2 linked regions of the Rhodobium gokarnense genome follow. The protein of the gene in region 1 interacts with the protein of each later gene in a pairwise test. Links are inferred from orthologs where the notes say so. Each region holds a gene or a part of one and is shown on either strand. Other genes may lie near its edges. The genes, in order: secG and secA.

Region 1 (14,380 bases):
GACCTCGTAGCGATGGCGGTGGCGTTCGGAAATATCGGTGTCGCCGTAGATCGCGGCGATGCGGCTGTCGGCGGCGAGCCTGGCCGGATAGGCGCCGAGGCGCATGGTGCCGCCGAGATCGGCGTCGGTGCCGCGCTTTTCCAGCTCGTTGCCCTTCAACCACTCCGTCATCAGGCCGACCACGGGGTCCTCGGTCGGGCCGAACTCGGTGGAGCTTGCCCCGCCGATGCCGGCGAGCGAGCGGGCGGCCTCGATCACCGCCATCTGCATGCCGAAGCAGATGCCGAAATAGGGCACCTTGCGGCGGCGCGCGAAGCCGGCCGCCTTGATCTTTCCCTCCGCGCCGCGCTCGCCGAAGCCGCCCGGCACCAGGATGCCGTTGACATGCTCCAGGCGTGGCGTCGGGTCCTCCACGTCGAAGGTGGCGGACTCGATCCATTCGATGTTGACGTGGATGTTGTTGGCGATGCCGCCATGGATCAGCGCCTCGAACAGCGACTTGTAGGCGTCCTTGAGGCCCGTGTACTTGCCGACGACGGCGATCGTCACCTCGCCTTCCGGATGGGTGATGCGGTGGGAAATGGTTTGCCAGCGGGTGAGGTCCGGGGCCGGCGCACCCGTGTAGCCGAAGGCGTTCAGCACCTCGTCGTCGAGCCCCTGTGCGTGGTAGGCGATCGGCACGTCGTAGATCGAGTCCGCGTCGAGCGCCGGGATCACCGCCGATTCCCGCACGTTGCAGAACAGCGCCAGCTTGCGGCGCTCGGCCATCGGGATTTCCCGGTCGCAGCGAACCAAGAGGATGTCCGGCTGGATGCCGATGGAGCGCAGTTCCTTGACCGAGTGCTGGGTCGGCTTGGTCTTCAACTCGCCGGCACTCGGGATGAACGGCATCAAGGTGAGGTGGATGTAGACCGCCGCGCCGCGCGGCAGGTCGTTGCCGAGCTGGCGGATCGCCTCGAAGAACGGCAGGCCCTCGATATCGCCGACGGTGCCGCCGATCTCGCACAGGACGAAGTCGTACTCCTCGTTGCCGTCGAGCACGAATTCCTTGATGGCGTCGGTGACGTGGGGAATGACCTGGACGGTGCCGCCGAGATAGTCGCCGCGGCGCTCCTTGGCGATGATGTCCTGGTAGATGCGGCCGGTGGTGATGTTGTCCATCCGGTTGGCGGGCCGGCCGGTAAAGCGCTCGTAGTGGCCGAGGTCGAGGTCGGTCTCGGCGCCGTCGTCGGTGACGTAGACCTCGCCGTGCTGGTACGGCGACATCGTTCCCGGATCGACGTTGAGATAGGGGTCGAGCTTGCGCAGCCGGACCTTGTAGCCACGCGCCTGAAGGAGGGCACCGAGGGCCGCCGACGCAAGCCCCTTGCCGAGTGACGACACCACGCCGCCGGTGATGAAAACATACCGCGCCATGGGCGACCGTTATACCGTTCAGCTTGCCGATTCGAACAGCGTCGAATCGCGCGATCCAGAGGTTTCCACCGCGCCCCGTTGAAGGGCGCGGCGGGATGATGGGAAAAGCCCGGCTACTGCGAGTTCGGAACCTGCGGTCCGCTCGGCTGCTCGGGTGTCTGCAGCCGGTCGAGGAGGCTCGGGCCGCTGTCGCCGGACGGGGCAGACGGCGCGGCGGGCGGGGCCGCAGGCGCGGTGCCTTCGCCGGCCGGAGCGTCCGGCGTTGCCGGCGGCGTCGTCGGCTGGGTGTCGGTCGCCGGCTCTTCGGTCGTCTGGGTGCCGACCGCCGGGATGAGGTCGAAGATCGACGTCGGCGCCTCGCCCATGCGGGCGATCACCGTCAGGATGATCGACGTGGCGAAGAAGGTGGCGGCCAGGATCGCCGTCGTGCGGGTCAGGAGATTGGCCGTGCCGCGGCTGGAAAACAGGCCGCCGCCACCGCCGCCGCCGCCGATCCCCAGCGCGCCCCCTTCGGAGCGCTGCAGCAGGATGACGGCAACGAGGGCGATCACGACCATCAGATGGATGACGATGATGACGGTTTGCATACGTGTCCGGCTCGAAAATGTGCGGAAAGTTGAGCGCGTCTTACACCATAGCCGCGGTGCATGTCACCCCGGCGATCGCCTCAACGCGTGCCCCTCATATAGTGTCCGTGCGGCATTCGCAACACGGCAAGGCCCCGGCGACGCGTGCCGCCGGGACGGTCAGTGCCCCTGCCGTCGACCCCGCGGGGCCGGCGACCGCCTATTTGTAGGCGGCCAGAATGCCGAGGAAGTCGGCCGCCTTGAGGCTGGCGCCGCCGACCAGCGCGCCGTCCACATTGGCGACAGCCATCAGCTCAGACGCGTTCGACGGCTTCACCGAGCCGCCATAGAGGATGCGCACCTTGCCGCCTACGTCGCCATACATGGCAACGAGCTTTTCGCGGATGAAGGCATGCACCTCGGCGACGTCGTCGGCCGTCGGGGTGAGGCCCGTGCCGATCGCCCAGACGGGCTCATAGGCAACGATCAGGTTGGCGGCGGTGGCGCCTTCCGGCAGCGAGCCGGCGACCTGGGTGCCGACCACGTCGAGGGTCTTTCCGGCCTCGCGCTCGTCCTTGGTCTCGCCGACGCAGACGATGGCGACGAGCCCGGCGCGGTGGACGGCAAGCGCCTTGTCCTTGACGACGGCATCGCTCTCGCCGTGGTCGGTGCGGCGCTCCGAATGGCCGACGATGACGGCGGCAGCACCGGCGTCGGCGAACATTTCCGCGGCGAGGTCGCCGGTGTGGGCGCCCTTTTCCGCCGCATGGCAGTCCTGGCCGCCGACGGTGACCGGCGAGGCGGATGCCTTTTCGGCAAAGGCGGCCACCAGCAATGCCGGCGGGCAGACCATGGCATCGGCCTTTGCGGCGAGCCCCGCATCGAAGCCGTCGATCAGGGCGGCGAGTTCGCCGGCCGAGGCCTTGAGGCCGTTCATTTTCCAGTTACCCGCGACGAGCGGCTTGATTCCGGTAGTCGTCATAGCGCTTGGATCCCCATTTCATGGTGAGTCACCCGGTCCGCCCCGTCATCTATCAGAAAGGGCCCGAAGCACAAAGGCCGATGCCTTGCGGCGCGCCGACACGGTCTCTATGATCCGCGCGCTTCGGTGCCAGTGGATAAAAGGCCTCGGGCCACGACCCGATCGGGCAAGGCCGGCGCAGACAACGCACAACGGAAAGACAGAATGCTCGAAACCTTGCGGAAAAGCGCGACGGGTTGGGTCGCGAAGATTTTCATAGGCCTCCTGGTCATCAGCTTTGCGGTCTGGGGCATCGCCGACATCTTCCGCGGTTACGGAACGACGACGGTGGCGACGATCGGCGAGACCGAGGTGCCGGTCGAGATCTTCCGGACCACCTATAACCGTGAACTGCGCCAGCTCGGCCAGCGCCTGCGCCGCCCGGTCACGGCCCAGGAGGCCGCAGCCGTCGGCCTGCCGCAGCAGGTGCTGAGCCGGCTCGTCAACGAAGCGACCCTCAATGAGGAAGCGCGCCGGATGAAGCTCGGCCTGTCGGACGAAAAGCTGGCCGAGACCATTCGCTCCGACCCGAATCTCCAGGGCCTCAACGGCAAGTTCGACCGCAACCGGCTGCAGGACCTTCTGTTCTCGCTCGGCATGAACGAGGCGTACTACCTCGCCGAACAGCGCCGGCTCTCCACGCGCCAGCAGCTTGCCGGCGCCATCGGCGGCGGCTTTAGGGCACCGGACGCCTATCTGGAAGCGATCAACCAGTACGTCAACGAGGAGCGGACGATCTCCTACCTCACCCTGCCGACCTCGGCCGCGGGCGAGATCGCCGATCCGTCCGAAGACGACCTGAAGGCCTATTACGAGGCCAACAAGGCCGATTTCCGCGCACCGGAATACCGCAAGCTGACCATCATCTCCGTCAATCCGGAGACCGTCGCCGACCCCAAGAGCGTCGAGGAGGCGGACATCCAGCAGACCTACGAGACGTCGGAAGCCTATTTCACGCCCGAAAAGCGTTTCATCCGGCAGATCGTGTTCCAGGACAAGGCGGCCGCCCAGGCAGCGGCCGACAGGCTGCAGTCCGGCGCCAGCTTCGAGGACATCGCGGCGGAGCGGAACCTGACCGCCACCGACACGGATCTCGGCCTTCTCGGCAAGTCCGAAGTGCTCGACCCGGCGATCGCCGAGGCGGCCTTTTCCATGACGGAGCCCGGTACCAGCGGCGTCATCGACGGCCGGTTCGGCACCGTCATCGTCAACGTCAAGGAAATCCAGCCGGAACAGCGCAAGCCGCTCGCCGAGGTGCGCGACCAGATCGCCCTCGACATCGCCGTCAAGCTCGCCGAGGGCGAGGTGCTGCAGATGCACGACGAGATCGAGGACGCGCGCGCCGGCGGCGCCACGCTTGCCGAAATCGCGCAGCGCTTCGGGCTGACTGCCCGGACCATCGAGGCGGTCGATGCCACCGGCAAGGATCCGGAGGGCAACGACGTCCAGTTGCCGATCGCCCAGGAGCTTCTGCAGGCCGCTTTCGACAGCGACGTCGGCGTGGAGAACGACCCGCTGCAGCAGACCAAGGGCTTCGTCTGGTACGACATCCAGGACGTGACCCCGGCGCGCGATCGCACCCTTGAGGAGGCCCGCGACAAGGTGGTCGCGGCCTGGCGTGCCAAGGAACTCGACCAGCGGCTCAGCGCCAAGGTCACCGAACTCACCGAGCGGCTGAAGAGCGGCACGGAGCTTTCCGCCATCGCCGGAGAACTCGGCACCGAGGTTCGGACCGCCGAGGGCCTGAAGCGCAATGCGCCCAAGGACGGCGTCGACGGTGCCGTCGTCGCCGCCGCCTTCCGCGGCCCTGAGGGTGACATCGAAAGCGTCAAGCTTAGCGATGGCAGCCGCGTCCTCCTCAAGGTCACCGCGGTCGCGCCGCCGGTGTTCTTTGCCGAGGCCGCCGACATGCAGCAGATCCGCGAGCAGCTCAACGCCCAGATCTTCGGCTCCGTTCTGGCGCAATATGTCACCCAGATTCAGGAGCGGCTGGGCGTTACCATCAACCAGCAGGCGGTGGCCTCGACGCTGGGCCTCAACGACCTGCAATAGAGCCAACCGGATTTTTCGGGCGCGGCCCCGTGCTTGCGCCCGAATGCAGCTAAGGGATCTATCGCCGATGGCCGATTTCAAATCGCTGATCGCCAAGGTCGCCGACGGCAAGGCGCTCGACGCGGCCGAGGCAACGGACGCCTTCGAGGTGATCATGTCGGGCGACGCGACGCCCTCTCAGATCGGCGGCTTCCTGATGGCGCTGCGCGTGCGCGGCGAGACGGTCGACGAGATCACCGGCGCGGCCTCGACGATGCGGGCGAAGATGGTGCCGGTGACCGCGCCGGAGAACGCCATCGACATCGTCGGCACCGGGGGTGATGCCTCCGGCTCCTATAACGTGTCGACCTGCGCGGCCTTCGTCGTTGCCGCCGCTGGCGTTCCCGTCGCCAAGCACGGCAACCGGGCGCTGTCGTCGAAATCGGGCGCCGCCGACGTGCTGATGGCCCTCGGCGTCAATATCGAGCTGCAGCCCGAGGCGATCTCGCGCTGCATCGCCGAGGCCGGGCTCGGCTTCATGTTCGCCCCCTCGCACCACCAGGCGATGCGCCATGTCGGCCCGACCCGCGTCGAGCTTGGCACGCGCACGATCTTCAACCTGCTCGGTCCGCTCTCCAACCCGGCCGGGGTCAAGCGGCAGATGACCGGCGTTTTCTCTGAAGCCTGGGTCGAGCCGCTCGCCCATGTGCTCGCCAATCTCGGCAGCGAGCGGGCCTGGATCGTCCACGGCTCCGACGGCCTCGACGAGATCACCACCACCGGCCCGACGAGCGTTGCCGAACTGAAGGACGGCAAGGTGACGACCTTCACCATCACGCCGGGCGATGTCGGCCTGTCGACCGCAAGGCCGGAAGAGCTGAAGGGCGGCGATGCCGCGACCAATGCCGAGGCGCTCACTGCCGTCCTTTCCGGTGCGTCCGGCGCCTATCGCGACATCGTGCTGATGAATGCCGGCGCCTCGCTGGTCGTTGCCGGCGCTGCCGACGACCTCGTCACCGGCATCGAGAAAGCGGCCGCCGCCATAGACGGCGGATCGGCCAAGGCCACCCTTGACCGGCTGGTCGCCGTCTCCAATCAATAGGACCTGATGACCGATATCCTGACCAAGATCGAAGCCTACAAGCGCGAGGAAATCGCCGTCGCCAAGGCCAAGCTGCCGCCGGCGGACCTTGCCGCACGGCTTTCCGAGACCGAAGACCGCCCGCGCGGCTTCCTGTCCGCACTGAAGGAAAAGGTCGAGGCCGGTGAGACCGGGCTGATTGCCGAGATCAAGAAGGCGAGCCCGTCGAAGGGCCTGATCCGGGCGGATTTCGACCCCCCTTCCCTTGCCCGGGCCTATGACGAGGGCGGCGCGGCCTGCCTCTCGGTGCTGACCGATACGCCCTCTTTCCAGGGCCATCCAGACTTTCTGGGCGCGGCGCGGAACGCCGTCGAACTGCCGGTGCTGCGCAAGGATTTCCTCTACGACACCTACCAGGTCGACGAGGCGCGGCTGTGGGGTGCCGACTGCATCCTCATCATCATGGCCGCCGTCGACGACGCCACTGCAAAGGCGCTGGAAGAGGCCGCCTTTTCCCGCGGCATGGACGTCCTCGTGGAGGTCCATGACGACGCCGAGCTTGAGCGGGCGCTGAAGCTCTCGTCAAAACTCCTCGGCATCAACAACCGCAACCTCAAGACCTTCGAGACCACCCTTGAGACCAGCGAACGACTCGCCGCCCAAGTGCCGGACGACCGACTGCTGGTCGGCGAGAGCGGCATCTTCACGCCGGCCGACATCGCCCGGCTCGGCACTGTGGGCATCCGGAGCTTCCTCGTCGGCGAGAGCCTGATGCGCCAGGAGGACGTTGCCGCCGCGACCCGCGCGCTGCTTGCGCCGGTATCCGACGCCAGCCGCGCGGCGGAGTGACGCCATGGCCGACAGCGACCACCTCACCCATATCGATGCTTCCGGCAAGGCCGACATGGTCGACGTCTCCGACAAGGCGGTGACCGAGCGCGTCGCCGTTGCGACCGGCTCCGTGACCATGCTGCCGGAGACGCTGAAGATGATCCTTGCGGGCGACGCCAAGAAGGGCGACGTCATCGGCACCGCACGCATCGCCGGCATCATGGCGGCCAAGCGCACCCACGAGCTGATCCCGCTCTGCCATCCGCTGCTGCTGACCAAGGTTTCCGTCGACATCGAGCCGGACGAGAGCCTGCCCGGCCTCGTCGTCACCGCGACCGCCAAGGTCGGCGGCCAGACCGGCGTCGAGATGGAAGCGCTGACGGCGGCGAGCGTTGCCTGCCTCACGGTCTACGACATGGCCAAGGCCGTCGACCGGTTCATGGAGATCGGCGGCATCCGGCTTTTGGAGAAATCCGGCGGCCGCTCCGGCCACTGGCGCGCGCCCGAAAAGGGCTCTGGGAAGGATGGGGCATGAGCCTCCTTTCCGTCGAAGAGGCCCATAAGCGATTGCTCGACGGCATCGGGCCGGTCGGCACCGAGGTCGTGCCGCTTGCCGAGGCCAATGGCCGGTTCCTTGCCGAGGACGTCTATTCCCTGCGCACCCAGCCGCCCTTCGATGCCTCGGCCATGGACGGCTATGCGGTGCGCGCGCACGACCTTTCCAAGGTGCCGACGACGCTGCAGGTGATCGGCGAGGCGGCGGCCGGCCACGGGTTCGACGGCACGGTCAATCCGGGTGAGGCGGTGCGCATCTTCACCGGCGCGCCGCTGCCGGACGGCGCCGATGCGATCCTGATCCAGGAAAAGACGCGGCCCGGCGAGACCCTGGACACCGTCACCGCCCTCTCCTCCGTCCCGGTCGATGAATATATCCGCCCGGCCGGTCTCGACTTCGCCCTCGGCCAGAAGCTGCTGACCAGGGGTCGCCGCCTCGGCTATCGGGAGCTGGCGCTCGCCGCGGCCATGAACCACGACACGCTCAGGGTCGCAAAACGCCCGAAGGTGGCATTCCTTGCCACCGGCGACGAGCTGGTGCCGCCGGGCGACGAGCCGGGCCCGTTCCAGATCGTCGCCTCCAACGGCTTTGCCCTCGGCGCGATGCTCGCCGATCTCGGCGCCGAGCCCATCGATCTCGGGATTGCGCCGGACGCGGCCGACGTCATCGCGGACAAGGCGCGTTCCGCCATCGACGGCGGCGCCCATGTCCTCGTCACCCTCGGCGGCGCCTCGGTCGGCGACCACGACATGGTGCAGACGGCGCTCGGCGATATCGGCTTCGAGCTTGGCTTCTGGCGCATCGCCATGGTGCCCGGAAAGCCGCTGATCTCCGGCCATATCGGGCCGATGCGCGTGCTCGGCCTGCCGGGCAATCCGGTCTCCAGCATCGTCTGCGCGCTATTGTTCCTGCATCCGCTGGTGCGGGCGCTGCAGGGCGCAAGCGAGGTGCACAGCCGGGAAGAGACGGCGGTCCTCGGCGATCCGGTCGCAGAGAACGGCGAGCGTCAGGCCTATATGCGGGCGCGGCTCAGCTTCAGCCGCTCCGGCCATGTGGTGGCAACGCCCGTCTCGCTGCAGGATTCCTCGCTGCTGGCGACGCTCTCCGGCGCCGACGCCCTCGTCATCCGGCCGCCCCATGCGCCGGCGGCCGAGGTCGGCAGCCCGTGCCGGATCATCCGGCTATAGGGCCTTCACCGGGTTTTCCAGCGTCCCGATGCCGGCGATCTCGATTTTCACGCGGTCGCCGTCCTTCAGGTATTTCGGCGGATCGAAGCCCATGCCGACGCCGGCGGGCGTGCCGGTCGCGATGACGTCGCCAGGCTTCAGGGTGATGCCATTGGAGAGCACGGCAATCAGCGTCGGCACGTCGAAGATCATCAGGGCCGTGTTGGAATCCTGGCGCAGCTCGTCATTGACCCAGCATTTGACGCTGGTGTCGGCAAGGTCGACCTCGTCGGCGGTGACCGCCCACGGCCCCATCGGGCAGAAGGTGTCCTGGGATTTGCCGATCAGCCACTGGGTGTGCTGGAGTTGCAGGTCGCGGGCCGAGACGTCGTTGATAATCGTGAAGCCCCAGACGTGGTCCATGGCATTCTCGGGCGCAATGCAGCGCCCTTCCTTGCCGATGATGACGGCCAGTTCGGCCTCGTAGTCGATGGCGGTGGAGACGGCGGCATCGATCTCGATCGCCGCGCCTGGCGCGATGACCGTCTCCGGTACCTTGGAAAAGACGATCGGCGCCTTCGGGCCGTCGGCGCCGACGGGGGCGCTCCGAAAGCCCTGATTGGCCATTTCCGCGACGTGCTCACGGTAGTTCTTGCCGATGCAGAAGACGTTGCGGGCGGGGCGCGGGATCGGCGCGCGGAGTGTCACCAGCGACAGCGGCACAGTGTCGGTCACCGGCAGCTTTGCCCCGGAAAAGACGCAGCCAATGCCGGTCGCCTCGACCGTTTCGGCCGCAACGTCTAAGCGTTCCACGACGCCCTCGGCCTCCTTGACCCGCCCGACATGGCACCCGCCCTGCCAATCGAAAACCGCCAGTTTCATCGTCGTCGCCTTTCCGCCGCTTGCCGCCTCATGCCTCGGGACCGGCCGGCGTGCAATTGCCGATCGTCCCGGTTCCTTCGCTTCTAGCACGATGACGGGCGGTGGGAATACGGGGGGCGCTCTCTGCTTGCCGCCCTCGCCGGTTCGGCTATTCTCGCGGTCCCATGATCAAGCTCGACCGATACGACCTGAAGATTCTCCAGATCCTCCAGAGCCAGGGCCGGATTTCCAAGGTCCGGCTGGCGGAGGCGGTCGGGCTGTCGACCAGTCCGACATGGGAGCGGCTGAAGCGGCTGGAAGAGGCCGGCATCATCACCGGCTACCACGCCGACATCGACGCCAAGAAGCTGGCCCCGGCAACGACGGTCGTCGTCGAGGTCACCCTGGCGCAGCACCAGGCCGCGGATTTCGAGCGCTTCGAGGCCGCCGTTGGCGCCATTCCGGAGATCGTGGAGTGCCTCGCCACCGGCGGCGGCGTCGACTACGTCATGAAGGTGGTTTGCGCCAACGTCGACGCCTACCAGCGGCTCATCGACCGCATGCTGGCCGAGGATCTCGGGATCGAGCGCTATTTCAGCTATGTCGTCACCAAGCCGGTCAAGCAGGCGAGCGGCGTGCCGCTCGACGTGCTCAACGGCGGAACGGAGGCGTAAAAGCGCCTCGCCCCATCAACGAAGGGAGATTTCCAGGCGTACGGCGTCGCCGCGATAGATGCCGTCGCTGGCAAACATCACGCGCTTCTGGCGGGACAGCACGCAGCGGTGCATCAGGGCGACCGGCGAATTGACCTCGACCTTCAATAGCGCCGCGGTCTCCACGTCGGCGGTGCCGACGGTCAGCGTCTGGTGGGCCGCGCCGATGTCGTTGCCGGCGAAGTCCTGGACGAGGCTCGACAGCGCCTTGTCGTCGAGCCGGTCGGGCGGAAGGCGGCCGAAGATCTCCTCACCGATGAAGCCGGTGCCGACCATGTAGGGCTCGCCGTCGCGGATATGCAGCCGGCGCAGGGCGTGATAGCGCGGCAGGTGCGGGGCGTCGCAACTGAGGGAATCGGGCAGCCGCGTGACGATTTCCGACGACAGGGTCCGGATCGTGGCGTCGTCATGCGCGGTGCAACAGCTCGCCCAATCCATTTCCAGCCGATGCACCCGCGAGCGCACCGGCGCCCGGCGCACGAACGAGCCCTTGGCGCGGTGGCGCTCGACGAGCCCCTCTGCTTCGAGCTTGTCGAAGGCCTGGCGGATCGTCCCGCGGGCGACGCCGAATTCCTCGGCCAGATCGTCGATGTTCGGGGTCCGGCAACCGACCCGCCACTGGCCGGAAGCGATGCGGTTGCGGAACAGGGTGGCGAGTTGAAGATAGATGGCAATACGGCTTCGCTTCAGCGAACTCGCCGTTTCGTTTGCGTCCGATGACGCCGTCTGGTCGACCACAGCTTGTGATCCTTTCGAATTCGACATCCAGGGCGTGTGCGGGAGGGAAGGCCGAAAACGGCTCGTCGCGTCTTGCGCTCTGGCCTGTCGGTGCGCTCTTTCCTGCGCGTCAGCCGCCGGCTTTCGCCCGGCTGGCAGCGCGCCCAACAATACCGAGGATACGACCGCGCCGGCCGTTCGGATCAGCCATTCATCAATAAATCGGATATCTGGACCAAATGACGCATTCTTTTTTTGGAAACATTCGTTTTTGCGCCAGCCCCCGCGTTCGGCGCCCAGCCCTTCTGCACCTTTGGCGTGTGTTTTGCGCCGGCGCGGATGTGGGGATCGCGCCGGCTCAGTAGGAGCGCGGCAGGCCGAGTTCGTGGGTCGCGAGGAAGGAGAGGATCAGGTTGGTGGAGATCGGCGCTACCTGGTAGAGCCGGGTCTCGCGGAACTTCCTCTCGATGTCGAATTCCTCGGCAAAGCCGAAGCCGCCATGGGTCTGCAGGCAGACATTGGCCGCCTCCCAGGACGCATCGGCCGCCAGCATCTTGGCCATATTGGCCTCCGCGCCGCAGGACCGCTCGGCATCGTAAAGGCTCACGGCCTCGCGGCACATCAGCTCCGCGGCGCGCATGTTGGCGTAGGCCCGGGCGATCGGGAACTGCACCCCCTGGTTCTGGCCGATCGGCCGGTCGAAAACGCTGCGCTCCCCGGCATAGGCCGCCGCCCTGTCGAGGAACCACCTTGCATCGCCGATGCACTCGTGGGCGATCAGGATCCGCTCCGCATTCATGCCGGACAGGATGTAGCGGAACCCCTCGCCTTCCGTGCCGATGAGGTTTTCGGCCGGAACGCGCACATCGTCGAAGAACACCTCGGTGGTGGCGTGGTTCATCATGGTGCGGATCGGGCGGATCGTCAGGCCGTTTTCGAGCGCCTCGCGCATGTCGAGAAGGAACACCGACATGCCGTCGGTGCGGCGGGTACTCGCGTCCTTCGGCGCGGTGCGGGCAAGCAGCACCATCAGGTCGGAGTGCTCGGCCCGGCTGGTCCAGATCTTCTGTCCGTTGATGACATAGGCATCGCCGTCGCGCCGCGCGGTCGTCTTAATCGAGGTGGTGTCGGTGCCGCTCGTCGGCTCCGTCACGCCGAAGGCCTGGAGGCGCAAGGATCCGTCGGCAACCTTCGGCAGGTATTTTTCTTTCTGGGCGTCATTCCCGTGGCGCAGCACGGTTCCCATCACATACATCTGGGCATGGCAGGCAGCGCCGTTGCAGCCGGCGTGGTGGATTTCCTGAAGGATCGCCGCCGCCGCCGACAGCGGCAGCCCGGAGCCGCCGTATTCTTCCGGGATCAGAGCGGCGAGATAGCCGGCCTCCGACAATGCGTGAACAAATTCCTCCGGATAGGCGTTCTCAACGTCGAGCCGGCGCCAGTAGTCGCCCGGAAAGCCGGCGCAGAGCTGGCGCACCGCGTCGCGGATATCCGCATAGGGATCATCGAAAACCATGGGTGTTCCTCCAGGCTCTTTGCTCTTTTTTCGGTCGCACCATCGGGCGATCGACGGCAATTGGCAAGGCGGTGCGGCGCAACGGCGCTATGATGGTAGCGATGGACATCAGGCCGGGCATTACGTCCGACAAGAACGCGGATAGAGACAATGACCCTGGTCGACGACAGCCCCGAGGCCCCTCCCCGCTTCCTCGACGTCGTTTCCTTCGTCTTCGACGGCAAGGGCGGCGCGCGCGAAATCGCGGCCGACGATTTCCCGGAACACGCCTTCGCCGAGGGGGAAAGCGGCTTTGCCTGGCTGCACCTGAAGCGGGAGGCGAGCGCCACGCCCGCGCTCCTTGCCGCCCTCGACCTTGACGGCTACGTCACCGACGCGCTTACGGCGGAGGAAACCCGGCCGCGCTGCACCGTCCATGGCGACGGCGTCCTCATCAACCTGCGCGGCGTCAACCTGCACCCGTCTGCCGACCCGGAGGACATGATCTCGGTCCGGCTCTGGGCGACGGAGCGGCAGGTGATCGGCGTCTCGGTCCGCCCCCTGTTCGCCATCGGCGACCTCCTTGCCGCCATCTCGCGCGGCCAGGCGCCGGTCTCGGCCGGCGATTTCGTCGCCAAGCTGGCGCTCCGGCTCGCCGACCGGGCCGAGCCGGCCGTTGCCGACCTGACCGACGCTATCGACGACCTTGAGGACCTGTCGCTCGATCCGGAAGCGTTCGTGTCGCGCCAGGACCTTTCCGCGATCCGGCGCGCCGCGATCCTCCTCAGGCGCTATCTGGTGCCCCAGCGCGACGCGCTGTCGACCCTTGAGATCGAAGACCTTCCGTGGCTCGGCGAGCGGGACCGGGCACATTTGCGCGAGGCCGCCGACCGGGTCCTAAGGCTCGGCGAGGAGCTGGATGCGATCCGCGACCGGGCCCAGGTCGTCCACGACCAGATCCTCGACCAGCGGGCCGAAAGCCTCAATCGGCGCATGCTGCTTTTGGCCATCGTCACGGCGATCTTCCTGCCGCTCGGGCTCGTCACCAGCCTCCTCGGCATCAATGTCGGCGGCATCCCCGGCGCCGACAACCCGAACGCCTTCGCCATCGTCTGCGCGCTCCTCGCCGCCCTCGGCGCCGGCGCCTACTGGTGGTTCCGCAGGACGGGGATGTTCCGTTAGGCAGCTTGGACGGAGGCGAAAACGGATTCGTCGCACGACCTATGATTGCCTTTTTTGTAGCCAATGTATAATTCTGCCCGCATCGTAAGTCACAGGGCATCGAGGTTGCATTGAAGCTCGACCATTCGGATGTGGCGCAACTGGCAGACCGGCCGTTGCCGCGCTTTGACGCCGGCCCGTTGATAGATTTCACGAGCTTTGAGCGGGGAGCGGTGATCAACGGCCTCGGACCGTTGGCAATGCTGGCACGCGCGCATGGTTGCCCGTTCGATAAGACCGCGGCAATGACCTTCTTCGGTGTTCGCGATGCCTCCCATAGCTTCTATGCACCTAGGCTCGATTGGGGCTTCCGGCCGACCGAACCGCAGGCGACGGATGGCCTTGCCCATCTTCTGATGGCGGGTGACGCCTCCTTGCGCGCAAGACGGATCGCGGCATTTCTTCGAGCCCTTGGTACACCCAGCATTCCGTCTGTCGACGTTTTGGAACAAGCCGAAGCGCGCGCGGAAGTCGACCGGATCGATCTGGAGATCTTGATTCCGACGGCGGACCCCAGAAAGCGACGCCCGATCATTATCGAGGCGAAATTCGGACACCACCTGACGACGGGCCAACTCTCCCGATACCTGAAGGCGCGCCGAAATTCGCGCTATGACTACGCCAATGGCGATTTCGTCCTGTTGGCCGAAAACGACCGTGCCGCAAAGCGGCTTAAAGGCCGACAGGTCACCAAATGGCGCCTGG
Region 2 (14,756 bases), on another replicon or contig:
GCCGAGGGATTCTCCGAGTGGTCGGCGCGCTCCGTCGACGAGCGGGCGAGCGCCCTTGAGCGCGTCGCCGATCTTTATGAGGAGAACGCGCCGGAGTTCTTTGCGCTGTGCGCCCGCGAGGCCGGCAAGACGCTCAACGATGCGGTCGCTGAAGTACGCGAGGCGGTCGACTTCCTGCGCTACTACGCCAGTGAGGCGCGGCGGTTGGAAGGCGAAGCGGCGGGCTCCGGCCGGGGCGTTTTTGCCTGCATCTCGCCGTGGAACTTCCCGCTGGCGATCTTCACCGGCCAGATTTCGGCCGCCCTTGCCGCCGGCAACGCGGTGATTGCCAAGCCCGCCGAACAGACGCCGCTGATCGCGGCGCGGGCCGTCGCCCTGATGTGCGAGGCCGGCATTCCGGAGGCCGCAATCCAGCTTCTTCCCGGCGACGGGCCGACGGTCGGCGCGCCGCTTGCCGCCGATCCGCGGATCGCGGGCGTCTGCTTCACCGGCTCCACGGAGGTCGCGCAGCGCATCAACCGGTCAATGTCCGAAACGCTTGCGCCGTCGGCGCCGCTGATTGCCGAGACCGGCGGCCTCAACGCCATGATCGTCGATTCCTCCGCGCTGCCGGAGCAGGCGGTCGGCGATATCCTCGCCTCAGCCTTCCAGAGCGCCGGCCAGCGCTGCTCGGCGCTGCGCATCCTCTATGTGCAGGAGGATGTGGAAGACCGCATCATGAAGATGCTGTCCGGCGCCATGGACGAGCTGGAACTCGGCGATCCCTGGAAGCTCCAGACCGACATCGGTCCGGTCATCGACGACGAGGCGCGCGACACCATCGAGGGCTATTGCCGGCAGATGGAGGCGGACGGCAAGCTGATCAAGAAGCTCAGCGTTCCGGGCGGCGGCCGGTTCGTTGCGCCGACCGTCATAAAGGTCTCCGGCATCGAGGAGATGGAGCGGGAAATCTTCGGGCCGGTGCTGCATGTGGCGACGTTCCCGGCCGAGGGCATCGACGATGTGATCGATGCCGTCAACGCCAAGGGCTACGGCCTCACCTTCGGGCTGCACACCCGCGTCGACAGCCGCGTCCAGCAGGTCGTCGACCGGCTCCATGTGGGCAATCTCTACGTCAACCGCAACCAGATCGGCGCCATCGTCGGCTCCCAGCCCTTCGGCGGCGAGGGGCTTTCGGGCACCGGCCCGAAGGCCGGCGGGCCGCACTATGTGGCCCGCTTCATGCGCCGCGGCGGCGAGGCGGCCGGAGCGGCCGCGCCCGATGCGCCGGCACCGGCGCCGGAGGCAAAGACCATCGATGCGGGCGCCGTTCAGGCGGCGCTCGACAAGCTCGACACTGCGGTCTGGGCGGGGCGCGAGGACCGGGCCGCGGTGCTCGGCGAGGCGCTGTCGCGTTCCGGCGCGCCAGCCTCCGACGCGCTTGAGGCCGCGACCGGCATTGCCGCGACCATGGACCTGCCGGGACCGACGGGCGAAAGCAACCGGCTCTCCTTTCCGCCGCGCGGGCGGGTTCTCTGCCTCGGGCCGGATCTTGAAAGCCTGGCCGTGCAGACCGTGCAGGCGCTTGCGGCAGGCAATGCGGTCGTTGCCGTTGCGCCGGGCGCTCCCGGCTTCGTTCACGAGTTCGCGTCGCGGGGTGCGCCGATAGCCGGGCTCGACGGTGCGTTCGATGCGGCGGCCGTCGGCACCTTGACCGGCATCGGCGCGGTGGCGGCGACGGGCGACGGCAGCTACCTTGCCGCGCTGCGGCAGGCGCTCGCCGGTCGCCACGGGGCCATCCTGCCGCTGATCACCGAGCTGGTCGCGCCGGAGCGCTACGTGCTGGAGCGGCACCTTTGCATCGACACCACGGCGGCCGGCGGCAACGCCTCGCTGCTGGCGGCAAGCGGCAGTTAGGCGACCCGTTTCAGGCAAGGGGCGGCGCCGGCGTGCCGCCCCTGAAAATGCCGAACGCCCAATCCGGTCTGCAGAGCGCCTGTCAGGTGTATGTATCCGATTTATACGTTCGTCGTATTAAACGGATACAATCGCCGGTTATAGCCCTGCGGCCAGACTGCGCAGGGGTGGCCGGAGGTGTGGGGGTGCGCTGTGGTGCCGTCACGACCTCGTTGTCGGCGCGGCGGGCCATTGCCCTCGCGACCCGTCCTCAATCGAGCGTCCGCCGGAAACGCAACAGCGCCATGACGGCGTAGGCGAGAACGAAGGCGACCAGCACCCAGACCTCGAACGAGATCGCGCGCCAGTCCGCGCCCTTCAGCATGATGCCGCGCACAACGCGAAGGAAATGGGTGAGCGGCAGCACCTCGCCGAAGACCTGCGCCCATTCCGGCATGCCGCGGAACGGGAACATGAAGCCCGACAGCATGATCGAGGGCAGGAAGAAGAAGAAGGTGAGCTGCATCGCCTGCATCTGGGTGCGGGCGAAGGTGGAAAAGGTGTAGCCCAGGAGCACCAGGGCGATGATGAAGACGAGGATGGCGGCAAGGAGCAGCGCCAGCGAGCCGACGAAGGGGATGGAAAAAAGCAGCTTTGCCGTCGTCAGCACGACAACGACCTGCACCGCGCCGACGCCGATATAGGGCGTCACCTTGCCGATCATGATCTCCAGCGGGTTCGCCGGCATGGCGAGCAGGTTTTCCATGGTGCCGCGCTCGACCTCTCGGGTCAGCGCCATCGCCGTCATCATCACCATGGTCATCTGCAGGATGACGCCGAGAAGGGCCGGCACGATGTTGTATTGCGAGATGCCTTCCGGGTTGTAGCGGCGGTGGACGACGATCTCCAGGTTCCGGGTGCTTTCCTCCGCCGCCTGCAGTTCCTGTCCGAGCTCTCGGCTGAGCGCGCGGCGGGCGAGTTGGGGCAGGGCGCCGAGGGCGTTGGTTGCCGCGGTCGGATCGGAGGCATCGGCATCGACCAGGATCTGCGGGCTCTCGCCCCGCTCCACCCGGCGCGTGAAGTCGCTCGGGATGGTGACGACGAAGGCGACGTCGCCGGCAAGGATGAGCTCTTCGGCCTCGGCAATGCTGCCGACCACGTAATCGAAGCGGTAGTAGTCGGTGTTTTCCAGGGCCGAGACGACGGCTCGCGCATAGCGGCCCTGGTCGAGGGGGACGAGGGCGGCGGGCAGGCCCTTGGGGTCCATGTTGATGGCATAACCGAAGAGGAGGAGCTGCATCAGCGGCACGCCGAGCATCATCGCGAAGGTGATGCGGTCGCGCCGCATCTGGATAAACTCCTTGATGAGGACGGCGCCGGTCCGCGAGAGCGAGAAGAAGCGGTTCATTGCATGTTGTCCGTGGCCGTGCCCATGAACTTGATGAAGACGTCTTCCAGGCTCGTGTCGGCCGGGCGCACGGAATAGGCGGCGTCTTCCTCAAGCGGGCGGAGCGCGGCCTTCAGCCGGCCCGGATCGGAGCCGACCACATGGAGCGTCGCGCCGAAGGGGGCGATCTGCTCGATACCGTCGGTGTCCTGCAGCCGGCGCTGGACCCTGGCGAGGTCGGGGCCTTCCACGACATAGGTGATGAGGTTGGAACCGGCGACGATGTCCGCGACGGTGCCTTGAGCGATCAGCTTGCCGTAAGAAATATAGGCGATGCGGTGGCAGCGCTCGGCCTCGTCCATGTAGTGGGTGGAGACCAGCACCGTGAGGCCGTCGGCGGCGAGCTGGTGGATCTCGTCCCAGAAGTCGCGCCGCGCCTTGGGGTCGACGCCCGCCGTCGGCTCGTCGAGGAGCAGCAGCTTCGGCTTGTGCATGATGCAGGCGGCGAGCGCCAGGCGCTGCTTCCAGCCGCCGGAGAGCGTCTCGGCGAGCTGGTCGGCGCGGCTCGCCATGCCGAGGCCTTTCAGCGCCTCTAAGACGTGCTTCCTGCGCGGCTTCAGGCCGTAGAGCCGGGCGACGAAGTCGAGGTTTTCCGCAATGGTCAGGTCGCCATAGAACGAGAAATGCTGCGTCATATAGCCGACCTGGTGCTTGATGCGCCGCGCCTCGCGGATGACGTCGTAGCCGAGGACCGTGCCGGCGCCGGCATCGGGCAGCAAGAGGCCGCAGATGACGCGGATGGTCGTCGTCTTGCCGGAGCCGTTCGGGCCCAGAAAGCCGACGATCTCGCCGTGCCGGACCGTGAGGTCCACATCGTCCACCACCGTCTTGCCGGAAAAGCTCTTGGTGATGCCGGTGACGTCGATGGCGTTGGGCTGGTCCGCGCCGGGGGCGTCTGCCGTCATCGGGACGCCTCCGCGGTCTTCGGCTCGGCAAGGCGCACGTCGATGATCTGGCCGGGCCGCAGGCGGTCGTCGCCCTCGGGCGGGCGGGCCTCGACCAGATAGACGAGCTTCTGGCGGGTCTCGATGGAGTAGATCACCGGCGGGGTGAATTCCGGCTCGGCGGCGACATAGCTGACGGTGGCAGTGAGGTCGTCGGCGCAGCCGTCGCAACCGACGGAGAGTTTTGTGCCCGTCTTGATGTCGGCGATGCTTTGTTCTGGCACGTAGAAGCGCAGCTTGATGGCGCCGTCGGCGAGCATGGTGACGACGGCGCTTTCCGGCGCCGCGATCTCGCCGGAGCGCCTGAGGACGTCGAAGATGCGCCCGTTCGCCGGCGCCAGAAGCCGTCGCTGCTCCAGCTTCCAGAGGGCGGTCTCCAGGTTCGAGCGGGCCTGGCTCAGGCGCTCGTCGGCCGCCTTGATCTCTTCCTTGCGGGCCGGCAGGCGGGCGACGGCGAGATTGGCCTCGATCTCGCCGACCTTGGCCTTGGCGACGTCGTGGTTGGCCTCGGCCTCGTCGAGTTGTGCCTTGGAGGCATGGCCGCGCTCAAAGAGCTGTTTCTGGCGCTCGAAGGTGGCGCTCGCCTGCTTGGCCTGGGCCTCGGCGGAGCGCAGCGATGCCTCGATGGCGGCGATCTCCTCCGGCCGTTTGCCGAGCTTGAGGTCCGCGTAGCGCGCCTCCGCCTCGGCGACGCTCGCCCGCGCATTGTCGACGGCGAGTTTTGCGTCGTCCTTTTCCATGTCGGCGATCAACTGGTCCTTTGTCACCCGGTCGCCGCGGCCGACATGGACGTCGATGATGCGGCTTGCCTCGATCGGGGCGATGCGGGTGTAGTCGCCCTCCACATAGCCGGCAAAGACCGGCCCTGTGTCGGGCCCGCAAAAGGCGGCGATCTGGGCGATGACAGCGATCTTGCAGATCAGGTCGATCACGGCCTTTTCTCCTTTTCAGCGGCGATCCGCGCATCGAGCGTCGCGATCACCATGGTTTCGATGGCTTCGGCCTCGCGCGGGCCGATGGTCTCCCACTCCATGCGCAGGCAGACGGCGTCGCGGGCGGCGCGGAAGACAAGGATCTGGCCGACGAGGCCGAGGACGATGAGCCGCGTCTCCTCGCTGTCCGGATCGGCGCCGGTGGCCGCCGCCCACAGGGCGATGAGGCGGCCCGATATCGGCTCGATCAGGCCCCGGTAGAGGAGCCTCAGCGCCGGCGTCGGGTCGAAATATTCCCTCAGGATGAAGCGGGCCGGGGCCGCCATGGCCGGATCGGCGGCGATCAGCCGGGTCATCCGCGACAGCACCGCCGTCATGGCGTCGCGGGCCTCAAGGGGGCCTTGCGGTGGCGCCCGGTCGAGGACGACGGTGAGCCGGGCCTTGATGGCGCGGCCAAGCTCCTCGGCGCAGGCCCGGTAGAGCCCCTCCTTGCCGCCGAAATGGTAGGCGATGTTGGCGATGTTGACGCCGGCGGCCTCCGCGATCTCGCGCGTCGTCGTGGCGTCGAACCCCTTGCGGCCGAAGAGGACGATGGCGGCATCGAGGAGTTTCTGGCGGCCGGGGGAGGCGGGTGCGGTCTTGGCCGTGGGGGTGGCCTTCGTCTCAGCATCCATGGGGTCTTTTGTCCGTCTGCTCATCTCTCCGGCCCGGGGAAGTGGGCGCCCGGCGCCGCTACGCCTTTCCCATTCAGATGACGATATTCGATTTTTCAGAATCAATCAATCGTTTGATTGAGATCGTGGAAAAGCTGGGCGGGTTCGGGGAGGAAGGGGGCAGGAAGGAAGGTAGGGAGGGATGTAGGAAGGGATGTAGGAAGGGGAGAAGAGGTGCGTGGAGGGTGACGGATCGACCGGGGTGTTCGGACGGAGCAACGACGGTGTGAGGGAGCTTCTCGGGGAACGGGTCGGTGAGGCGGCGGGCAGAAGTCGCCGGCAGGACCATGGGGATGCATTTTTTGCTCCTCGTTTGCCCCCTCTCATGCGTCATTGCCGGGCTTGACCCACTGCTGTCCGGTTAAAGGCCAATGCACTCTGGGACCCACACGCTCTGCATCATCACCGGGCTTGACCCGGTGATCCATTCTGGCTGTCGAAACAATCGGTTGGCGCCGCATGGATTGCCGTGTCAAGCACGGCAATGACGTGGAGTGATTGGGACCGGGAGTGCGTAAGCCATGAGCCGGACAGTGGTGGCGCGCGCCCGTTCTTGACGCGGGGCGGGGCGTCGGGCTGCGCAACGCATGAGCCCGCCACGGTGCCAGACGATCGCGATCGTCGGCAGGTGATGGCGAATAAGAGCGATGGCGTGACGACGTCAGACGAGGCTCGCGAGCCAGGCGATGCGGCACCGAACAGGGCGGAGGGTGCATCAACGACGGCCGGCCTTCGCCGACCGAAAAGCAAAAAGGCGCGCAGCCATTTTTGGTGCGCGCCCTTTTTGTCTTCGGTGATCAGGACAGGCAGTGTTCCGGCCGCTCGCCCGCCCCTTACGCGAACTTGCCGTGGCAGTGCTTGTATTTCTTGCCGGAGCCGCAGGGGCAGGGCTCGTTGCGGCCGACCTTGCCCCAGGTGGACTGATCGCCCGGGTTGCGGTCCTCTTTCGCGACGTGTCTTGCGGCGACGCCGTAGGTGACCGGCTCCATCTGCTCCGGTTCCGGGCCTTCGACGAAGCCGTAGTCCTCGTCCATCATCGCCGGGTCGTCGTGGTAGGCGTACATCTCCGGCAGGTCCTCGTCGCTCGGCATTGCCGGCGTTTCCTTGACGAGCTCGACGCGCATCAGATTGCCGGTGACGACCTGGCGCAGATTGGCCAGCATCGCCTGGAACAGCTCGAAGGACTCGGTCTTGTACTCGTTCAGCGGATCGCGCTGGCCGTAGCCGCGGAACCCGATGACCGAGCGCAGATGGTCGAGGGTGGCGATGTGCTCGCGCCACAGGAAATCGAGGGTCTGGAGAAGGATCACCTTTTCCACGTAGCGCATGTTCTCCGCGCCGTAGCGGGCGACCTTGGCGGCTGCCTTTTCGTCGGCTGCCTTGGCGACGCGGTGCTCCACCTCTTCCTCGGCGATGCCTTCCTCGTGGGCCCATTCGTCGACCGGCAGGTCGAGGTCGAGCACCTCCTGCAGTTCCTGGCGCAGGCCCTTGACGTCCCACTGCTCCGGATAGGCCTTTTCCGGAATGTGCTTGAGCACCAGGTCGGCGATGACGTCGTGGCGCATGTCGGCGATGGTGTCGGCGACGGAGTCGTTCGACATCAGCTCGATGCGCTGCTCGAACACGACCTTGCGCTGGTCGTTCATGACGTCGTCGAACTTCAGGATGTTCTTGCGGACGTCGAAGTTGCGCGCCTCGACCTTCTGCTGCGCCTTTTCCAAAGCCTTGTTGACCCAGGGATGGACGATCGCCTCGCCTTCCTTGAGGCCCAGCTTCTGCAGCATGGAATCCATGCGGTCGGAGCCGAAGATGCGCATCAGATCGTCTTCCAGCGACAGGAAGAAGCGGGAATGCCCCGGATCACCCTGGCGGCCGGAGCGGCCGCGGAGCTGGTTGTCGATGCGCCGGCTTTCGTGGCGCTCGGTGCCGACGATGAAGAGGCCGCCGGCCTCGATGGCGATGTGCTTCAGGCGATCAACGTCGTCGCGGATCTGCTTTTCTTTCGCCTCGCGCTCCGGGCCTTCCGGCATGTCGGCCAGTTCGCTGGCGATGCGCATGTCGGGGTTGCCGCCGAGCTGGATGTCGGTGCCGCGGCCGGCCATGTTGGTGGCGATGGTGACGGCGCCGGGGACGCCGGCCTGGGCGATGATGTGGGCTTCCTGCTCGTGGTAGCGGGCGTTGAGGACCTGGAACACCATTTCCTTCTTGGTGCCCTGGTCGCCGTCGAACAGGACGGAAAAGTCGCGCTGGCGGAACCCTTCCTTCTTCAGCATCTCGGCGAGGATTTCCGACTTCTCGATCGAGGTCGTGCCGACGAGGATCGGCTGGCCGCGCTGCTTGCAGTCCTTGATCAGCTCGATGATGGAGGCGAACTTCTCGTGCGCCGTGCGATAGACCTCGTCGTCGTCGTCGACGCGGGCGATCGGCATGTTGGTCGGGATTTCCATCACTTCCAGGTCGTAGATGTCGAGGAACTCGTCCGCCTCGGTCAGCGCCGTGCCGGTCATGCCGGCGAGCTTGTCGTACATGCGGAAGTAGTTCTGGAAGGTGATGGAGGCGAGCGTCTGGTTTTCCGGCTGGATGTCGACGTGTTCCTTGGCCTCCAGCGCCTGGTGCAGGCCGTCGGAGAAGCGCCGGCCCGGCATCATGCGGCCGGTGAACTCGTCGATGATGATGACCTCGCCGCCCTTGACGATGTAGTCGCGGTCGCGCTGGAAGAGCTGGTGGGCGCGAAGCGCGTTGTTGAGGTGGTGGACGACGGTGACGTTTTCCAGGTCGTAGAGGGAGTCGCCCTTCAGGAGGCCGGCCTCCGACAGAAGCTTCTCCAGCTTCTCGTTGCCCTGTTCGGTAAAGGTGACGGCGCGGGTCTTTTCGTCGAGCTCGTAGTCGTCGGGCACCAGGTTCGGAATGAAGGCGTCGACCGTGTTGTAGAGGTCGGAGCGGTCCTCGATGGCGCCGGAAATGATCAGCGGCGTGCGCGCTTCGTCGATGAGGATGGAGTCGACCTCGTCGACGATGGCAAAGGCATGGTCGCGCTGCACCATTGACGCGCGCTCGTGCTTCATATTGTCGCGAAGGTAGTCGAAGCCGAACTCGTTGTTGGTGCCGTAGGTGACGTCGCAGGCATAGGCGGCCTTGCGCTCGTCGTCGTCGAGGCCGTGGACGATGACGCCGACGGTGAGGCCGAGGAACCGGTAGATCTGCCCCATCCAGTCGGAGTCGCGCTTGGCCAGGTAATCGTTGACGGTGACGACGTGGACGCCGCGGCCGGCAAGGGCGTTGAGGTAGACGGCGAGGGTGGCGACGAGGGTCTTGCCTTCGCCGGTCTTCATCTCGGCGATCTTGCCCTCGTGCAGGACCATGCCGCCGATGAGCTGGACGTCGTAGTGGCGCTGGTGGAGGGTGCGCTTGGCGGCTTCGCGTACGGTCGCAAAGGCCTCGACGAGGATGTCGTCGAGCTTGGCGCCGTCGGCGATCTGCTTGCGGAAGGCGTCGGTGCGGGCCTTGAGGTCGTCGTCGCTCAGCGGCTCGACTTCGGCTTCCAGCGCGTTAATGGCGGCGACCCGGGAATGGTATCCCTTGATCTTGCGGTCGTTCGCCGAACCGAAAATCTTGCGGGCGATTGAACCGAACCCGACCATTGGTGATCCTTTCTTTGCCTGCGGCCGGAAACAGCCGGTGCGGTCGCTGGCAAGCGCTATCTAAGAGCGGTGCATGAACGTGCCATGAAGTCGGTTCCGCGACTTCATGGCGGCCGGACTGCCGGTGGAGGCGGCCGCGACCGCAACGAAAAGGCGGCTCCGGACGGGCCGTGCGGAACCGTTCGACAGATAAGAGGGGGTCGGTATGTTGTCAACGCCACCGAATTCGGCATATCTGTCTGCCGCAAGCCCCGTGGAAACGGAATTGCGGCCCGTTTCCGAGCGAAAGGAATGACAATGCCATCCAGATCCCGCGTCAGCGCCGCCCTTTCGGCCGCTTTCCTGCTCCTTGCCACGCCTTCGGTGATGGTGCCCGCGAGCGCCCTTGCCGAGGATGCGGCCGTGGAGAACAACGTTCTTGCCAAGGTCGGTGACGGCGTCATCCGGGAGTCCGACCTCGCCTTTATGGCCGAGGACTTCCTCGCCGAGTTGCGCCGGGTGCCTGAAGACCAGCGCCGGCCGATCCTGGTCTCGGCCCTGATCGACATGCTGTTGATGTCCCAGGCCGCCGAAAAACAGGGCCTTGCCGAGAGCGAGGCGTTCAAGACGCGGATGAACTTCCTGAAGATGCGGGCGCTGCGCGACGCCTATGTGCAGGAAAACATCGCCGGCGCGATCGACGAGGCCGCGATCAAGGCGCGCTACGACAAGGACACCGCCGACTTCGAAGCGTCCGAAGAGCTGAAGGCGCGGCACATCCTCGTCAAGACCGAGGACGAGGCCAAGGACATCATCAAGCAGCTCGACGACGGCGCCGATTTCGCGGCGCTGGCGAAGGAGAAGTCGACCGGCCCGTCCGGCCCGAACGGCGGCGATCTCGGCTTCTTCACCAAGGGCCGGATGGTCAAGGAATTCGAGGACGCGGCCTTCCAGCTCGCCGCCGGCGAATACACCAAGGAGCCGGTGCAGACCCAGTTCGGCTGGCACGTCATCAAGGTCGAGGAGCGCCGCAAGCAGGAGCCGCCGGCCTTCGATCAGGTCAAGGACCGCATCCGCGAAAGCCTGATGCGCGAGAAGTACATCGAGTCCGTGGCCAAGCTGAAGGAAGACGCGACCATCGAACGGCTCGACGAAGCGGCCAAGAAGAGCGAATAGGCGCGCCATGGAGCTGACGCCCTCGCCGTTCGCGCCGGCCTCCTATCCCGAGCCGCCGGAGGTCGCCGGCGTGCGGCTGGCAACAGTCGCGGCCGGCATCAAGTACAAGGGCCGCACCGACGTGCTCGCCGTCGTCTTCGACGGCGGGGCCGAGGTTGCCGGCGTCTTCACGAAGTCGAAATGCGCCTCCGCGCCGGTCGACTGGTGCAAGCAGAACCTCGGCCACGGCCGGGCCGGGGCGCTTCTCGTCAATTCCGGCAACGCCAATGCCTTTACGGGAAAACGCGGTGCCGAGGCCGTGAAGCTTTCCGCCGACCAGATGGCGGCGGCGGCGGGCTGCACGCCTGAGGAGGTCTATCTCGCCTCCACAGGCGTCATCGGCGAGCCGCTCGATGCGACGAAGTTCGGGGCCGTCGTCGACGGGCTGGTGCGCGATGCGGTGTCCGGCCGGTTCCTGGACGCGGCCAAGGCGATCATGACCACCGACACTTTCGCGAAGGTGGCGACGGCGACGGCAAAGATCGGCGGCGTCGAGACGACGCTCGTCGGCATTGCCAAGGGCTCCGGCATGATCGCGCCGGACATGGCGACCATGCTGTCCTTCGTCTTCACCGATGCGCCGATCAAGGCGGCCGTACTGCAGAAGCTCCTTTCGCGCGGCGTGAAGGACTCGTTCAACGCCATCACCGTCGACGGCGATACCTCGACCAGCGACACGGTGCTGGCGTTCGCCACGGGTGCTGCCGCGACGCGCGGCGCGCCAGAGATTGCCGAGCCCGGCGACCGCCGGCTTTTCGCCTTCCGCAAGGCGTTTGACGGTCTCCTCCTCGACCTCGCCCACCAGGTGGTCAAGGACGGCGAGGGGGCGCGCAAGTTCGTTTCCATCACCGTTGAGGGCGCGACCTCCAAGGCGTCGGCCCGAAAGATCGGCATGGCGATCGCCAATTCGCCGCTGGTCAAGACCGCGATCGCCGGCGAGGACGCCAATTGGGGCCGCGTCGTCATGGCCGTCGGCAAGGCCGGCGAGCCGGCCGACCGGGACCGGCTGGCGATCTGGTTCGGCGACGTGCGCGTCGCCGTCGAGGGCGAGCGCGACCCGGACTATTCGGAGGCGGCCGCCTCGGCGGTGATGAAAGAGCCGGAGATCGCCATCCGCGTCGACCTCGGCCTCGGCAAGGGACGCGACACGGTGTGGACCTGCGACCTCACAAAGGGCTACATCGCCATCAACGGCGACTACCGGAGCTGACGGCACGTGGCCGATCCCGCCCTCGTCCGCCGCATCGAGGACGCCCAGCTCTCGGTCTGGCCGGGCGTCCGCACGGCGATCGACGGGAGCTGGATCGTCCGGATTTCCGGCGGCCACACCAACCGCGCCAACTCCCTCAACATTCTCGATCCCCATGACGGGGACGGGACGGACGAGCGGCTCGACTGGGTCTTTCGCCTCTATCGTCGCGCCGGCCTCGATCCGGTGGTCAGGGTAACGCCGCTGACGCCCGCGCCCGTCCTTGCCCGGACGGATGCGCTCGGGTTTGCGCGCTTCGGCGAGACGCTGATGCTGGTCCGCGACGCCCCTGCGGTGCCGGTCACGGAGGCCGCGACGCCGGCCCAGGCTGTCGAGGTCCTGGAGACGGCGACGGACGAGTTCCTCGGCGCTGTCGCCCGGTTCTCCAACCAGTCGGACCGGGAGCGGGCCGGCTTCTGGGCGATCCTGTCCGCGATGGCCGACGAGACCGTCTTCGTGCTCGCCCGCGACCGGGAGGGGATGCCCGCAAGCTGCCTGATCGCGGCGCTGCACCGGGATATTGCGACGGTCTTTGCGGTCGCCACCGACCCCGCCGCCCGGCGCCGCGGCCATGCGCGGGCCTGCCTTGGGGCGGCGTTCGCGTGGGCGGCAGGCGCCGGCGCCACGCTGTTCTGGATCGGCGTCGAAGTCGACAATGCCCCGGCGCGCGCCCTTTACGAAGGCTGCGGGTTCGCCGAGGCCTATCGCTATCACTACCGGCGGGCCCCCCGGCCTGCGGAGGAAGGGACCGGATGAATCTCCTTCTCGTCGTTGCCTGTGCGCTCATCGATGTGGACGGGCGGGTGCTGATCGCCCGGCGTCCCGAGGGCAAGGCGCTCGCAGGCCTGTGGGAATTTCCCGGCGGCAAGTTGGAGCCCGGCGAGCGGCCGGAAGATTCCCTGATCCGCGAACTCAACGAAGAGCTCGGCATCGACATCAATCCGGCCTGCCTCGCGCCGCTTACCTTCGCCAGCTACGCTTATGAGGATTTTCACCTTTTGATGCCACTTTACGTCTGCCGGAGATGGTCGGGAACGGTCGAGGCGCGCGAGGGGCAGGACCTGAAATGGGTGCGCCCGGCGCGGCTCAGGGATTATCCGATGCCGCCGGCGGACGAGCCGCTGATCCCGCACCTGATTGACCTGCTCTAGGCAATCACCTGCGGTGTCGCGGCCCATGCGCTGCGAGGCAGGAATGGCGGAAAAGACCTACCTTACGGTTTCAAAACGACAATTTTCCGATCTGCTACGGTGTTTTGCTGCCGACGAACGCGGCACGACCGCGATCGAATACGCGCTCGTTGCGATAATCACGGGCGTCATGGCGATCACCGCTATCAGCCAGTTGGGCACGGAGTTATCGGAAAACTACTTCGGGCGAATCCTGGAGATGTATCCGGGGTCCTCCTGAACGAAGCGGCTGCCCTGCAAGATTTCCGGCACACCGCGGCCATCGCGCCAATTCCGTCCTCGTCGTTACCGAAGTATTAAGTGCGATCCCGTATCGTCATCGGCGTTCGGCCGGCGCCTTGCGTGCTTGGCCGGCTGGTTTTCGTGTCGATGGAGTGTTCGCTCATGGGTCGGTTTCTTTCGGGCGCCCGCCGTTTCTGGCGCGATGAGCGCGGGATGGGCGCCCTTGATTTCGCGTTGATCTCGGCCTCGCTCGCGATGGCCCTGTCGGTGGGGTTGCTGGCGCTCGGCCTTGGTATTCAGCCGGCTAAGGAACGCCAATATGCGGAGGCGCCGGACGGCGTCGACATGCTGATCACCGGCTCAATCACCGCTGCCCGCAAGGACGCGGCGACGGCGCCGAGCGCGGTCACCTGCCCGCAACTGCCGCCGGTCATCCTGCGTCGCTAGGTTTTTCCGTATTGAGGGCATCGGCGAGACTTGCCCTCGCCGAGCCGGGCTTCAGCGGCTTTTGCTGGCTCTCGTCGGGTGCCCAGCCGGACAGCGAGATCACCTCGAAGGTGGCGCGGATGCGCCCGTCCGGATCGCTGAATTTCTCCGCATAGATTTCCGCCGCCCTCAGGAACAGGGCCTTCGGCGTCGGCGCCCGCCGGCGCTCGGCAAGGCAGTTGGCGGCGGCCATCGCCCGCAAGTCGCGGGCGAGGTCGAACAGCGTGTCGTAGCGCACGGTGAGGGCGTCGCGGTCGACGACCGGAAGGGCGAAGCCCGCCCGCTGCAATAGAGCGCCGGCATCGCGCACGTCCAGCGCCGGGGCAACGCGCGGGCTGATGCCGCCGGTGACCTCGATTTCGGCCTCGGTGAGCGCGATCCTCAGTTCGCTCAGTGTATCGCCGCCGATGACGGTGCCGAGGAACAGGCCGTCCGGCCGCAGCGCCTTGCGGATCTGGACGAGGGTTCCCGGCAGGTCGTTGACGAATTGCAGGGAGAGCGAGGAGACGACGAGGTCGAGGGACGATTCGGCAAAGGGCAGGATCTCGGCATCGATGGTGATGGGGATGCCCGGCGCCGGACCGCCTCCGGCGAGGTCGTCGGCGCGGATGAGCATGTCGACCTTGCCGGTTTCCAGGATGGCGCCCGTGGCCGCGCCCGCGATGCCGCCGAGGTCGACGGCGATGTCGAAGTCGCGGGTGACGGCCTTCAGCCTTTCGGCGAGGTCTTCGGCAACGATGCGGGCGAGGAAATCGGCCGGCTCGCCGCTGCGGGCAAGGGCCCGGCGGCGGCGCGTCTTCAGGAGTTCGCGATCAAAGACCCGGCTGTCGTCGGCCACACCTTCTCCTTTCGGCTTGCCGTTC

The links.
Region 2: the proteins of secG (region 1) and secA interact in binary tests that used the Escherichia coli proteins (3 or more experiments, as listed by UniProt). The link is inferred for Rhodobium gokarnense from one-to-one orthologs.

What each region holds. Positions count from the first base shown.
Region 1 is NZ_JAOQNS010000014.1:65,117-79,496, reverse strand. Bases 267-3,206 are described here. They hold secG (preprotein translocase subunit SecG), read right to left. Parts: upstream 2,004-3,206; coding sequence 1,530-2,003; downstream 267-1,529. Other genes in these bases: M2319_RS20585 (SurA N-terminal domain-containing protein), read left to right, coding at 3,169-3,206; tpiA (triose-phosphate isomerase), read right to left, coding at 2,203-2,964; M2319_RS20600 (CTP synthase), read right to left, coding at 267-1,416. Outside these bases: more of M2319_RS20600, read right to left, coding at 1-266; more of M2319_RS20585, read left to right, coding at 3,207-5,055; trpD (anthranilate phosphoribosyltransferase), read left to right, coding at 5,123-6,136; indole-3-glycerol phosphate synthase TrpC, read left to right, coding at 6,143-6,964; cyclic pyranopterin monophosphate synthase MoaC, read left to right, coding at 6,969-7,481; M2319_RS20565 (molybdopterin molybdotransferase MoeA), read left to right, coding at 7,478-8,689; M2319_RS20560 (fumarylacetoacetate hydrolase family protein), read right to left, coding at 8,684-9,550; M2319_RS20555 (Lrp/AsnC family transcriptional regulator), read left to right, coding at 9,718-10,203; M2319_RS20550 (GntR family transcriptional regulator), read right to left, coding at 10,219-10,980; M2319_RS20545 (acyl-CoA dehydrogenase family protein), read right to left, coding at 11,318-12,475; M2319_RS20540 (zinc transporter ZntB), read left to right, coding at 12,626-13,636; M2319_RS20535 (PD-(D/E)XK nuclease family protein), read left to right, coding at 13,747-14,380. UniProt on the Escherichia coli protein: Subunit of the protein translocation channel SecYEG. Overexpression of some hybrid proteins has been thought to jam the protein secretion apparatus resulting in cell death; while this may be true it also results in FtsH-mediated degradation of SecY.
Region 2 is NZ_JAOQNS010000003.1:89,138-103,893, reverse strand. What follows is about bases 6,545-9,860. They hold secA (preprotein translocase subunit SecA), read right to left. Parts: upstream 9,553-9,860; coding sequence 6,745-9,552; downstream 6,545-6,744. Other genes in these bases: M2319_RS05630 (peptidylprolyl isomerase), read left to right, coding at 9,850-9,860. Also shown: bifunctional proline dehydrogenase/L-glutamate gamma-semialdehyde dehydrogenase PutA, read left to right, coding at 1-1,896; M2319_RS05655 (ABC transporter permease), read right to left, coding at 2,147-3,283; M2319_RS05650 (ABC transporter ATP-binding protein), read right to left, coding at 3,280-4,227; M2319_RS05645 (HlyD family secretion protein), read right to left, coding at 4,224-5,195; M2319_RS05640 (CerR family C-terminal domain-containing protein), read right to left, coding at 5,195-5,872; more of M2319_RS05630, read left to right, coding at 9,861-10,707; bifunctional glutamate N-acetyltransferase/amino-acid acetyltransferase ArgJ, read left to right, coding at 10,715-11,956; M2319_RS05620 (GNAT family N-acetyltransferase), read left to right, coding at 11,963-12,751; M2319_RS05615 ((deoxy)nucleoside triphosphate pyrophosphohydrolase), read left to right, coding at 12,748-13,146; M2319_RS05610 (Flp family type IVb pilin), read left to right, coding at 13,190-13,405; M2319_RS05605 (Flp family type IVb pilin), read left to right, coding at 13,486-13,854; M2319_RS05600 (class I SAM-dependent methyltransferase), read right to left, coding at 13,838-14,731. UniProt on the Escherichia coli protein: Required for protein export, interacts with the SecYEG preprotein conducting channel.